Regions from separate parts of the Pseudoramibacter faecis genome, predicted to be linked through region 1. Evidence: predicted binding sites of a transcription regulator. Region 1 holds the regulator's gene; the other holds the start of a gene.
The links. The regulator HrcA, encoded in region 1, represses chaperone genes, less so after heat shock. The targets are predictions, from matches to a motif close to TGTTAGCACTCNNNNNNNNNGAGTGCTAACA.
Positions count from the first base shown of each region.

Region 2: htpG (molecular chaperone HtpG) is a predicted target of HrcA. The motif match lies at 3,426-3,456, and genes of this name have one in related genera.

Region 1 covers NZ_JAYFFI010000001.1:475,508-481,345, forward strand. Annotated here, with positions in the region: gene dnaK (molecular chaperone DnaK) at 1-154, opposite strand, end outside; gene grpE (nucleotide exchange factor GrpE) at 229-783, opposite strand; gene hrcA (heat-inducible transcriptional repressor HrcA) at 826-1,869, opposite strand; gene hemW (radical SAM family heme chaperone HemW) at 2,024-3,196, opposite strand; gene V3C63_RS02330 (tyrosine-protein phosphatase) at 3,297-4,235, shown strand; gene V3C63_RS02335 (substrate-binding periplasmic protein) at 4,329-5,150, shown strand; gene V3C63_RS02340 (hypothetical protein) at 5,275-5,616, shown strand; gene V3C63_RS02345 (hypothetical protein) at 5,683-5,838, opposite strand, start outside.
Region 2 covers NZ_JAYFFI010000006.1:19,691-25,528, forward strand. Annotated here, with positions in the region: gene V3C63_RS06000 (radical SAM/SPASM domain-containing protein) at 1-804, opposite strand, end outside; gene V3C63_RS06005 (barstar family protein) at 1,070-1,345, shown strand; gene htpG (molecular chaperone HtpG) at 1,434-3,374, opposite strand; gene V3C63_RS06015 (SDR family NAD(P)-dependent oxidoreductase) at 3,660-4,430, shown strand; gene V3C63_RS06020 (HD domain-containing protein) at 4,427-5,053, opposite strand; gene V3C63_RS06025 (amino acid ABC transporter ATP-binding protein) at 5,155-5,838, opposite strand, start outside.

The sequences.
Region 1 (5,838 bases):
CCACCAGGCGTTCGCCGTCTTTGATCTGCACGACCGACGGGGTGGTTCTGGCGCCTTCCGCATTCGGAATAACGACGGGATCGCCGCCTTCAAGCACAGCTACACAAGAATTGGTTGTTCCTAAATCGATGCCGATAATTTTTTCTTTACTCATTTTATTGCCTCCTGAAATTGTTCAAATGGATATTTTTTATCATTAATCGCGCTGAAAAGCGCCGGATTTTTTGCTTACTTCTGGTTGATTTGCACCATCGCGGCGCGCACCACCCGGTCTTTGTAGGTATAGCCCTTCTGAAAGACACTCAACACCACCTGATCGTCCGCTTCGGGATCACTCCCCACCGCCACGCCGTGGTGAAAATTCGGGTCGAAGGGCTGGCCTTCGGCTTCGATTTCCTCGAGGCCTTCCTCTTTGAGCACGCCCATCAGCTCGTCAAAGACCATCCGGACTCCTTCGGCCACCTGGCTCTCCTCGTCCGATTCGGCCGCCGCCTGAGCCCGTTCCAGATTGTCGACCACTGGGAGGAGCTTCTTGAGCAGTCCCTCGGTGGTGTAGGCCGCGATGTCGGCCTTTTCCCGGCTCGTGCGTTTTTTGTAATTGTCGAAATCCGCCCGCAGCCGCATCAGCTGATCTTTGTAATTCTCTTCCTGAGCTGCGTCTGCCTTGGGGGATTCCTGCGATGCTTCCGGCGTTTCGGCCTGGGCCGTCTGCTCGGTGTCAGCCGTCGATTCCGGCGTTGTCGGTTCGGCTTCCTGTGTTAATGGTTCTTTTTCTTCTGCCATGATTCCTGCCTTTGTGTGTTTGCGCCGCGGTCATCGCCGCGGTTATTCCAATAGCTTGTTAATGTTGTCGTTGAGTTCCTCTCGAATGGCATCGAGCACCGAGGACACCAGCGAATAATTCATCCGGGTCGGACCGATCACGCCGAAGGCGCCCATCGGGCTGCCGTTCATCTCGTAAGTCGAGGTGATGATCGAAAATTCCTTCAGATGCTGATTGTCGTTCTCGTCGCCGATGGAGATGTGGATGATCTGATTGCGGTCGTCGCCGGTGTGGGTGATGCCGTTCACCATCACCTTCGCCAAAAGGGGCTTGGCCTCGACCACGTCCACCAGATTCTTGATTTTGTCCACGTCGTTAAATTCCGGGTAGTTGAGCAGATTCTTAAACCCTGTCGCCGTGACTTCGGTTTCCTCCTCGAGGAGGGTCTCCTGAAGGACCGGAAGCATTTCGCGAAGGGCCGCCGTCTCTGCCTGGGTCAGATCGGCGATGCTGTCCACCATATCCGTACCGAAATCCTGCAGTGCGATGTTTTTGAGCATGCTGTTAAGCGCGTTGGACAGGTGCAGGGCCATTTCGTTATCCACATTCTGGGAAAGGGTGATCTCCACATTCTTGGCGATGCCTTCCACCGTGACCACCACCATCAGCACTCGGTTGCGAATCAGCGGCACGATCTGCACATGTTTGCAGTTGAACCGCGAAACCCGAGGCGACAGCACCACCGAGGTATAGTTGGTGAGGGTCGACAGGGCATCGGCCGTGTGGACAATGGCGTGTTCGATCTCCCGGCCGGCCGTCAGATACCCCCGGTGAATGTCCCGGCGCATGCTCTCCGCGAGCTTGCGGATCTGCATGATCTCGTCCACATAATAGCGATAGGCCTTCTGCGTCGGGATGCGCCCGGCGGAGGTGTGAGGCGAAATCAAATAGCCCATCTCTTCCAGGTCGGCCATCTCGTTGCGGATGGTCGCCGGGCTGACCCCGAGCTCGTGATGCTTGGAGAGGGTCCGCGAGCCGACCGGATCGGCCGTATTGATGTATTCCTGAATCACCGCCGTGAGTATTTTCTTTTTTCTGGGCTTCATCTTATCACCGCCTCTTTATTAGCACTCTTTTTGCATGAGTGCTAATATCTGTGTTTAATATAGCACCGGGATTTTGAATTGTCAACAAGAATCCGACGTAAATTTCCCCTTCCGACGTTTTTTCTGAAAAATTTACAGTTTAATTTAAGCCGGCTCACACAAAGGCTACAAACACCTGATTAGCCAAGTCGTATCCCCGGCGGCTCAGCCGCAGCGCATCGCCGGCCACCTCGACGAGTCCCTGCCGCCGCAGCTTGGCGATGGCCGCGTCGTACTCCTCAAAAAAGGAAACGCCGAAAAGTTGCTGAAAAACCGCGTCGCGCACGCCCGCAGTGCGCCGGAGCCCGAGAAACATGAAATCGCCCTTGGCCTCGGCCAGAGACAGCCGGTGATCCTCCGCCAACGCCCGGCCCGGCGCCAGACAATAAGCCGCCAAGTTCGATGTGTTTGCAAAGCGCCGGCCATCTCCGTCCCCCAGAGGCAGGGCCAGCGGCCGCGAAAAGGAGGCCGCCCCGAGGCCATAGCCCCGATAGGGCTCGAAAGTCCAGTACCGGCTGTTGTGCCGACTCGCGTAACCCGGACGGGCCAAGTTGGAAATTTCGTAGGGTTCAAAGCCTGCGGCGGCTGCCATCCGGCGCACCGTTTCATACATCGCGCGCTCCTCCGCCTCCTGAGGAAGCGCGAGCCGGCCTTCCCGCTCTAAACGGTCGAACACCGTCCCCGGCTCGACGATCAGGCTATAGGCCGAGAGATGGGTCAAGGGCTGGGCAAACAGATCCCGCATGGTCGCCGCGACGTCGGCCAGCTGCTGCTCCGGCAGGCCGAAGATCACGTCGGCGGAGATATTCTCAAACCCAGCGGCCTTCGCGGCCGCCACCGTGGCAAAAAAATCCGCCGCGCGGTGCGCCCGCCCCATCAGCGCGAGCAGTCTGTTATCGGTGCTCTGGCAGCCGACGGACAGCCGGTTAAAGCCCAGCGCCCGATAGGCCGCAAGCTTTTCGCCCACCGCCGAGGCGGGGTTCACCTCGATGGTCGCCTCGATATCGGCATCCCGCAGGGAAAAAGCGTAGCGCGCCTCCAGCGCCGCCGCCACCCGGGCAATCTGCGCCGCGTCCACAAAGGACGGGGTGCCGCCGCCAAAATAAAGGCTTGCCACCCGCTTTCCCGCCGCTGCGCCATCGTCTCGAATTTCGGCGATGAGCGCGTCGATATACCGGTCGACGGCCGCCGCGTCCTCCCGAGACGAACAAAAATCGCAATAGCGGCATTTCTTAACGCAAAAGGGAATATGCACATAAACGCCGATTCCCTGTCGATCCTTCTGCATGGCCACCTCCAAAATTTCGCGCCGGCGCCATTATCCGGCGTGCATTATGCTATAATAATGAAAACACCCGCACATTGCAACGCATCCAAGGAGAACGCTCATGAAAAAAATGATCGGCTTCGGGCTCGCGGCCCTCGGCTTTGCCGCCGCCTTCGCCTGCCTGAAGCAAAAGAAAGAAAAAACTGCCTCACATCCATCTGCCGTTCCGGTCATCGATTATCACGACGCCGAACACCTGATTCTCTGCGACGAGTCGCAGCTCGACCGCCGCTTCCTGCTGCCCGAGACCACCATCAACTTCCGGGATATCGGCGGCTACACCGGCCGGGACGGCCGAAAGCTGCGCTGGGGGCTGGTATTTCGCGCCGAGGCGCTTTCAGATTGGAATGACGACGCCATCGCCGCCCTCGAGGCCATCGGTCTGCGCCACGTGATTGACTTCCGCGACACCGGCCGGGCGGGCGAACAGCGCGATCGGCTGCCCGCCACGGCGGACTACATCAACCTGCCGGTGCTGAAGGGCATCCCGGTCTCCGCCCGGGACATCGACTTCGACGATCCAGGCGCCATCGACCGCTTCTTCCGGGAGATTTACCGCTACCAGGTCGAACACAAAGCCCGGGATTTTGCCCGGGTGCTCCATCTGATGACAGACCCCGCGGCCTTTCCGCTGCTTTATCACTGCACCAACGGCAAAGACCGCACCGGCTTTATGACGGCGCTGATCCTTTTGATCTGCGGCGTGCCGGAGTCCGTAATCCTCTCCGACTACACCCTGAGCAACCTCACCTTCGAGCGGGCCTACGAAAGTCTGGGCACCATCATGGCCACCGGCTTTAACATGGCCGCGCCGGAGGAACGGGCCAAGCTGCGGGACTTCTTCGGCGTTCGGCCGGCCTGGCTTAAGTCCCAGCTCGATTTTATCCGCGAACACTTCGGCCATGTCGACCGCTACCTGACCGAGCAGACCGACCTCGCCCCGGCGGATCTCGCCGCCATCCGCGCCAATTTGCTCGCGCCGGCCGGCGACGTTGTATAAAATAAAATTTTCCTGCATATTTACCCATAAAAGGCTGGCCTTTTGCCGGCCTTTGTTTTATAATAAAGATAATTTTAAGAGAGGAGTTCATTCATGAAAAAGAAACTCACAGTGATTGCCCTCGCCGCCTGCCTCGCCGCGGTGATCGGTTTTGCGACGGGCTGCGGCAGCAAACAAAAGAGCGCCCTGGACGACGGGGTTTTGCAGATCGGCACCAACGCCGAATACACCCCCTTCGAATATAAGGATAAAAACAACAAGCTCGTCGGCTTCGACGTGGATCTCGGCCGCGCCCTCGCCAAGAAAATGGGCGTGAAGGCCAAATGGACCAACACCTCCTTCGACGGGATCTTCAACGGGCTCAATTCTGGCCAGTACGAATGCATCATCGCCGGCGTCTCCAACACCGACAAGCGACAGAAGAGCTTCGCCATGAGCAATTCCTACCTGGGCAACGGCGTGGTGATCGTCTCCCCGGCCGGCGGCACCCAGGCCACGGATATCAAGCAGCTTGACGGCAAGAAAGTCGGCGTCCAGCTCGAAACCACCGCGGATTACGCGGCCAAGGCTTTCAAAAAGGACGGCAACAAAATGACCCTCAAGGAATTCGACTCCATGATCGACGCCTTCACCGCGCTGCGGGGCGGCCAGATCGACTACATCATGACCGATGAACCGGTGGCCAACTTCTATGTGGCACAGCAGCCGAATACTTACAAGGTCTCTTCGAGCACGTTGTCCAACGAGCCGGTGGCCGTTGTCTGCCGCAAGCAGGACACCGCCCTGCGCGACAAGATCAACGACGCGCTCAAGGCCATCAAAAAGGACGGCACCTACGGCAAATTGACAAAAAAATGGTTCGGCAAGGACCTGACCCACCAGAAGATCAACAACAAGATCAAGACCTACGACTAAACCTCCATTGGCAGCCCTGCACAACGCAGGGCTTTTTTAGTTTAATTTTTAATTTGATTTTCGTGACAAGCTTTTTGAAATGGTTTATAATTTAAAAAACGATCGCGTGGAGGGAGGCTTCATCATGAAATACGTTTTAGCGTTGGTCCGCAGAACCGAAGATGCCACTGATGTTTTGATTATCGATATCAAGGAAGAACCTCAAAAACATCTGTTAAGTGAGGTGATGCAGGCGGAAGCTTTTCGCGAATTCAACCGCTTCCGGCAATATGATCAAAAACCCGTTGTCCCGTTGAAGGCCATGACCGAGGCCGTTTACTATGGCGATGCCGGCGTGGAATATCAGGAAGCGCCCGGAGACAAGGCGGTTTTCATCGGAAAAAACTACGCCATTTTGGCACTCAACGACGCGGAGGATACTCGCTACGTCTGGCAGATTTCCCCCTGGATCAACGAAGACGCTTAAGGCGTCCATCAAAAAACGACCGAATCTTTATTGATTCGGTCGTTTTTTGTGTGTTGCCCGGCGCGTTCAGGATTTTGGCCCTCGGCCAAACCGGTGGGGCTTATCCGATGCCTTTTCCTCCGACACCTCCCCGACCTTAGGCTCCGCTTTTCCCCGCTCAAACCGTTCGACGGGTTCCTCCTTGCGCTCGTCCGGCCCGGTGTCACCTTTACCGAAGCGTTT
Region 2 (5,838 bases), on a different contig from region 1:
GATCATCTTATCGTAATACGCTTCCGAGGTAATCGATTCAAAATTCTGCTTGGTATAGCAGCAAGAGAAGCCAAAGGGCAGATTTCTTTCCTTCAGGCGCTTGGTCGCCGCAATCACTTTCTCGTAAACGCCGTTGCCACGGCGGCCGTCGGTGGCTTCTTCAAAACCTTCCAGAGAAATGGCCGGAATAAAATTGCCGACGCGCTTCATTTCATCCGCAAAATGATCGTCGAGCAAAGTGCCGTTGGTAAAGGACAGGAAGGTGCAGTCGCTGTGCTTTTCACAGAGCTTGATCAGATCGTCCCGGCGTACCAACGGTTCTCCACCGGTATAGATGTACATAAACACACCGAGTTGCTTACCCTGCTCAATGATATCGTCAATTTCATCAAAGGTCAGATTGAGCTTGTTGCCGTATTCCGCCGCCCAACAGCCGGTGCAGTGCAGGTTGCAGGCCGATGTCGGGTCCAGCAGAATAGCCCAAGGCACATTGCAGCCGTATTTATTGCGGTAGTATTCCTGACGGTCCCAACCGACCAGGTTGGCATTCATGAAGAAATTCACAAAAGCCTTTTTCAGAACGTTGTTATCCATCGTCACCACGCGGTTCACCAAAGAATGATAGGGATGGTTCGGGTCGTTAATCGCCGCTCTGATCGCGTTGCGCTGACCGACAAATTCGCCATGGGCAAATTTATCGACCCAATTCATCACTTTCGGTAAATTCTTTTCCGGATTCTTGCCGAGCCAGCCAACGACTCGTTCAATCCCAAATTTTTGAAGATTGTACTTAAATGTTGCCATAATTCATCACTTCTTTCATTACATAATTCCATGATTTCAACACGTTCAAATAATACCGCACAATCAATTCATTCTGGCATGAATTTTACCAAAATTTTAATTGTTTCTGTATTTTAACACTACAAATTTTCAAATGCAAGCAATCGCATCCGTTACTTTCCTTTTCTTAATGCCTCAAAGCCTTCATTCTTGACACTTTCACAGAATTCAACTATAATTTATTATCAATTCAGAAAACTTAAACTTCACCACCAGGAGGCTTCTTATGCGTGAATACAACTTAGAAGGTCGCAAGATGACCGATAAAACTCGAACCCACGAACACTTGGCCCACCGCCTTGAACTGCCAGACAGCTATGGCAGAAATCTCGACGCCCTTTGGGATGCACTGATGGCTATCCGCAAAACCAGCGTCATCAATTTTAACAACCCGGATGCCGCTGTCGAAAATCTGGGGCAATATGGAGAGTTGCTGCTCCAGACCTTTAAAGACGCTGCCAGGGCCAATCACAAGGTCGTCCTGGAATTAGATGAAGATTAACGCGTGCAGACTTTGATCCGCACCTGCCAAAAAAGAGGACCACATTAAAATGTGATCCTCTTTTTTATGTCCGCGATCCCAAATTCCCTTACTGCATCAATTCACAAATACGATTAGAAAAAGCGACCGGATCCTCGATGGGCATTCCCTCAATGAGCAAGGCCTGATCGTAAAGCAATTCCGCATAGGCTTTCAGGCGCTCCTGGTCGTCGGCATCAAAGACATGCTTAAGCCCTTCAAACACTTTGTGGTCGCCATTGATTTCAAGCACCTTCTGCGCTTTCATATTGGCGTCCGGCTGCTGCCCCAAGGCCTTGGCCTGTTCCGTCAGCACCTTTTCCATTTCGATGGAAAGACCCTCGCCGGCTGCAAAGCACACCGGATGGCTCTTGAGCCGAGCCGACAGGCGCACCTCCGCGACCTTGTCGCCCAGCGCTTCTTTAATGGCTTCCATCAAAGCTTTTGAAGCGTTCGTCTTCGCCTCGATCGCCTGTTTTTCGTCGTCGCTCATTTCGATGCCGAGATCATCTTCCGCTGTGGATTTAAAGGCCTTCCCGTCGTATTCCTGGAGCACTTTCAGCGCGAACTCATCCACCTCTTCCGTGCAAAAGAGCACCTCGTAGCCCTTGTCCATGAGCATTTCGTTCTGGGGCATCTTCTTGATCTTATCGATGGATTCTCCGGCCGCATAATAAATATACTGCTGGTCATCCTTCATCCGGTCGGCGTATTCCTTGAAGGTCACGGGCTTGTCTTCCGTCGAACTGTGGAACATCACCAAATCTTTAAGCTTATCCTTGTTGCTGCCGAACTGATCGTAGATTCCGAATTTCAGGCGCAGGCCAAAGTTCTTAAAGAATTTTTCGTAGCCTTCCCGATCCTTGAGCTGCATATCCTTGAGCTCGGCGATAATTTTCTTTTCGAGGCGCTGGGCGATGGCCTTCAGCTGGCGGTCCTGCTGGAGCATTTCCCGGGAAATGTTGAGCGACAGATCCTGGGAATCCACCAGGCCATGCACAAAGCCAAAGTAATCCGGCAGCAGATCCTCGCACTTGTCCATGATCAGCACGCCGGAGGAGTAAAGCTGCAGGCCGCGCTTGTAATCCTTAGCGTAAAAATTATAGGGCACCCGGGACGGAATGAAGAGCAGCGCATTGTAGGACAGCAGCCCTTCAACGTTCGTGGTGATAATCTTCTGCGGGTCTTCCCAGTCCATGAATTTGTCTTTATAGAACTGGTTGTATTCTTCGGTGGTCACATCCGATTTCTTGCGCTTCCAGATCGGCACCATCGAGTTGATGATTTCGTCCTCATAAGTCACGTTGTATTGCGGTTCGTAATCGTCCTGCTGCTTTTCTTCCTCGGTGGCCTCGATCAGCTCCCGCTTTTCCACCTTCATCACGATCGGGTAGCGAATATAGTCTGAATAGCGCTTGATCAGATCGCGCAGGCGCCATTCTTCCAGATATTCGCCGTATTTTTCGTCGTCGGTGTCATCCATCAGATGCAAGGTAATGGTCGTTCCGACTTCCTCCTTTTCCGCCGGCTCGATGCTGTAGCCGTCGACTCCCTCCGATTCCCAGAGATAGGCCTGATCCGCGCCGTCAGCCCTGGTGAGCACGGCGATCTTTTGGCTGACCATGAATGCGGAATAAAAGCCCACGCCGAACTGCCCGATGATGTCCAGCGCGTCGGTGCCGTCCGCTTCAGCGTTTTCGGTTTTAAATTCAAAGCTGCCGCTCTGGGCGATCACCCCGAGGTTGTCCTCCAGTTCGTCGGCGGTCATGCCGATACCGTTGTCTGCGATGGTCAGCGTCCGGGCGTCCTTGTCCGGCGTCACACGGATCGTGTAGTCATTGCGGTTCAGCCCGGTCTGCCCGGCGCTGCTCGCCTTAAAATAACGCTTATCGATGGCGTCGCTCGCGTTGGAAATGATTTCCCGCAGGAAAATCTCCTTGTTGGTGTAAATCGAATGAATCATCAGATCCAAAAGCCGTTTGGATTCCGCCTGAAATGCTTTCTTGGCCATAGTCCCACTCACTTTCCTTTTATATTGATTTGACCGCCGACTGTCTCGGCTTATTAGCAATCTCTCTCTTTGAGTGCTAAATCCATTATAGCTATTCACCGCCAAAAAGCAATACGGATTGCCAATTTTTTCGCCGATCGCCCAATTTGTTTATCATTTTTTCAGCTTTTCAGCCGGCAGATTTTTTAATGCCGTCCAACCGCCGGCTTCCAGTGCTATAATAAAAAAAGCGCCCGGATCAGGCGCTTGTTACAATAAGATCTTTTATTGAGTAAGGAGGTTTTTATGAAAATCGCGATCATTACCGGTGCATCCAGCGGTTTGGGCCGGGCTTTTGTCCGCCGTCTGGGCCGCGACACCACCCTCGATGCCATTTGGGCCATCGCCCGGAACGAGGCCAACCTGCACGCCCTTTCCGCCCTCTCGGCGGTACCTGTGCGAGCGCTCCCCATGGATTTGACGGACGCTGACGCCACCGCTCGGCTGGCGGCCCTCCTCGCTGCCGAAAGGCCAACCGTCGATGTGCTGATCTGTGCGGCGGGCTTCGGCAAAATCGCCAAAACCGCCGAGCTTCCCCTCGCCGAGCAGACCAATATGATTGACCTGAACTGCCGCGCCGCCGTCGCCGTCACCGCCGCCTGCCTGCCCTATGTGCAAAAGGGCAGCCGCATCCTCGAAATCTGCTCCACCGCGGCTTTCCAGCCCATGCCCCGCCTCGGCGTTTATGCCGCGTCCAAGGCTTTTCTGCAAAGCTATACCAAAACCCTGCACCACGAGCTGCTGTGCTCGGGCATTCACGTCACCGCGGTCTGTCCCTACTGGATCAAGGATACGGGATTCATTCCCCGGGCGCAGGGGAACGACCGCCACAGCTACGGGCGTTTTTTCCTCGCCAGCCGCGCCGACACCATCGCCCGCTGGGCCCTCGTTGACAGCCGGCTGAATCTCTGGGTGTCCACCCCTGGACCGGTTTGCGCCATCCATCGGCTCGTCGCCAAGTTTGTACCCCACTTTATCATGGTGCCGCTGATGGAACTGCTCCGCCACGTGATTTAGCGGGTGTGCTCCCGGTCGTCGACAATGCTGCCGTCCGCCACGTGGGGAGCGATCCAATGCGCGTAACCGTATTTCCAAAGCGTCTTGGAGCCTTCTGCCGTGCGCGCGTTGCGCGCCATAATCTGGGAGCGCCTCACGCCTCGTCGGCGCCAGCTCCTGCCGGCCACCGCGTGGTTGAGCAGCGTGGGCTGCAGGCAGTCCAGGGTGTGGGCAAATTTAGCCTCCGGCGTCTCCCAGGCTTCAAATTCTTCCCACAGGCTGCGCAGTTTAAGCCCTTGATCCGGCGGCAAGATCGGAAAAAGCCGGTCGGCCGCCGCCTGCTCCCGAGCCGCCTGGGTCTTCTTGGCCGCCTCGTCGTAGGCATAGGTATCTCCGGCATCGATTTCCACCAGATCGTGACAGAGCACCATGGCCATGGTCCGCGTCACATCGATCGCTTCTTCGGCGTATTCGCTCAGCACCAGCACCATCATGGCCAGATGCCAGGCGTGCTCCGCATCGGTTTCTCGGCGGGAATCATCCGCAAGCCAGGTTTGACGCCGAATCGCCTTTTCCCGGTCGATGGCCAATACAAAATCCATTTGCTGCTGCAGCCGGTCATCTGTTTGTTTTAAGTTTTGCATTTTTCACCGCCTTCTTGATTCTTTTTACCCAAGGCATAAAAAAATTCCGCTTCCGACAGCCGCGCTGTCGAAAACAGAATCGTGCCTGCGCACCATGCACGTTAGAGAACCATATTCAGGAAATTTTGTGTTCGTTCGTTCTGCGGATTCCCAAAAACATCTTCCGGTTTGCCCTCTTCCACAATCACGCCCCCGTCAATAAAGATCACGCGGTCCGCCACTTCACGAGCAAAACCCATCTCGTGGGTCACAACGACCATTGTCATCCCCTCCTGGGCGAGTTTTTTCATCACGTTAAGCACTTCGCCGACCATCTCCGGATCAAGGGCTGAAGTCGGTTCGTCAAAGAGCATGACATCCGGATTCATGGCCAGCGCCCGGGCAATGGCCACGCGCTGCTGCTGTCCGCCGGACAATTGCTTCGGATAGGCGTCGGCCTTGTCGAGCATTCCAACGCGTTCGAGCAGTTTTTCCGCGGTCTTGTCGGCCTCTTCCTGATTCATGAGCTTTAAAGAAACCGGCGCAAAGGTGACGTTCTTTTTAACCGTCATAAACGGAAAAAGATTGAACTGCTGGAAAACCATGCCGATATTGCGTCTGGCCTGGTTGATATCCACCTGCGGGTTGGTAATTTCCTGTTCATCCACGACAATGGTCCCGCCGGTCGCATCTTCCAGCGCGTTGATGCAGCGCAGCATGGTGCTCTTTCCGGAGCCGGAAGGCCCGATCACACAAACCACTTCACCCTCTTCCACCGTCATATCGATATTTTTAAGCACCTCCAG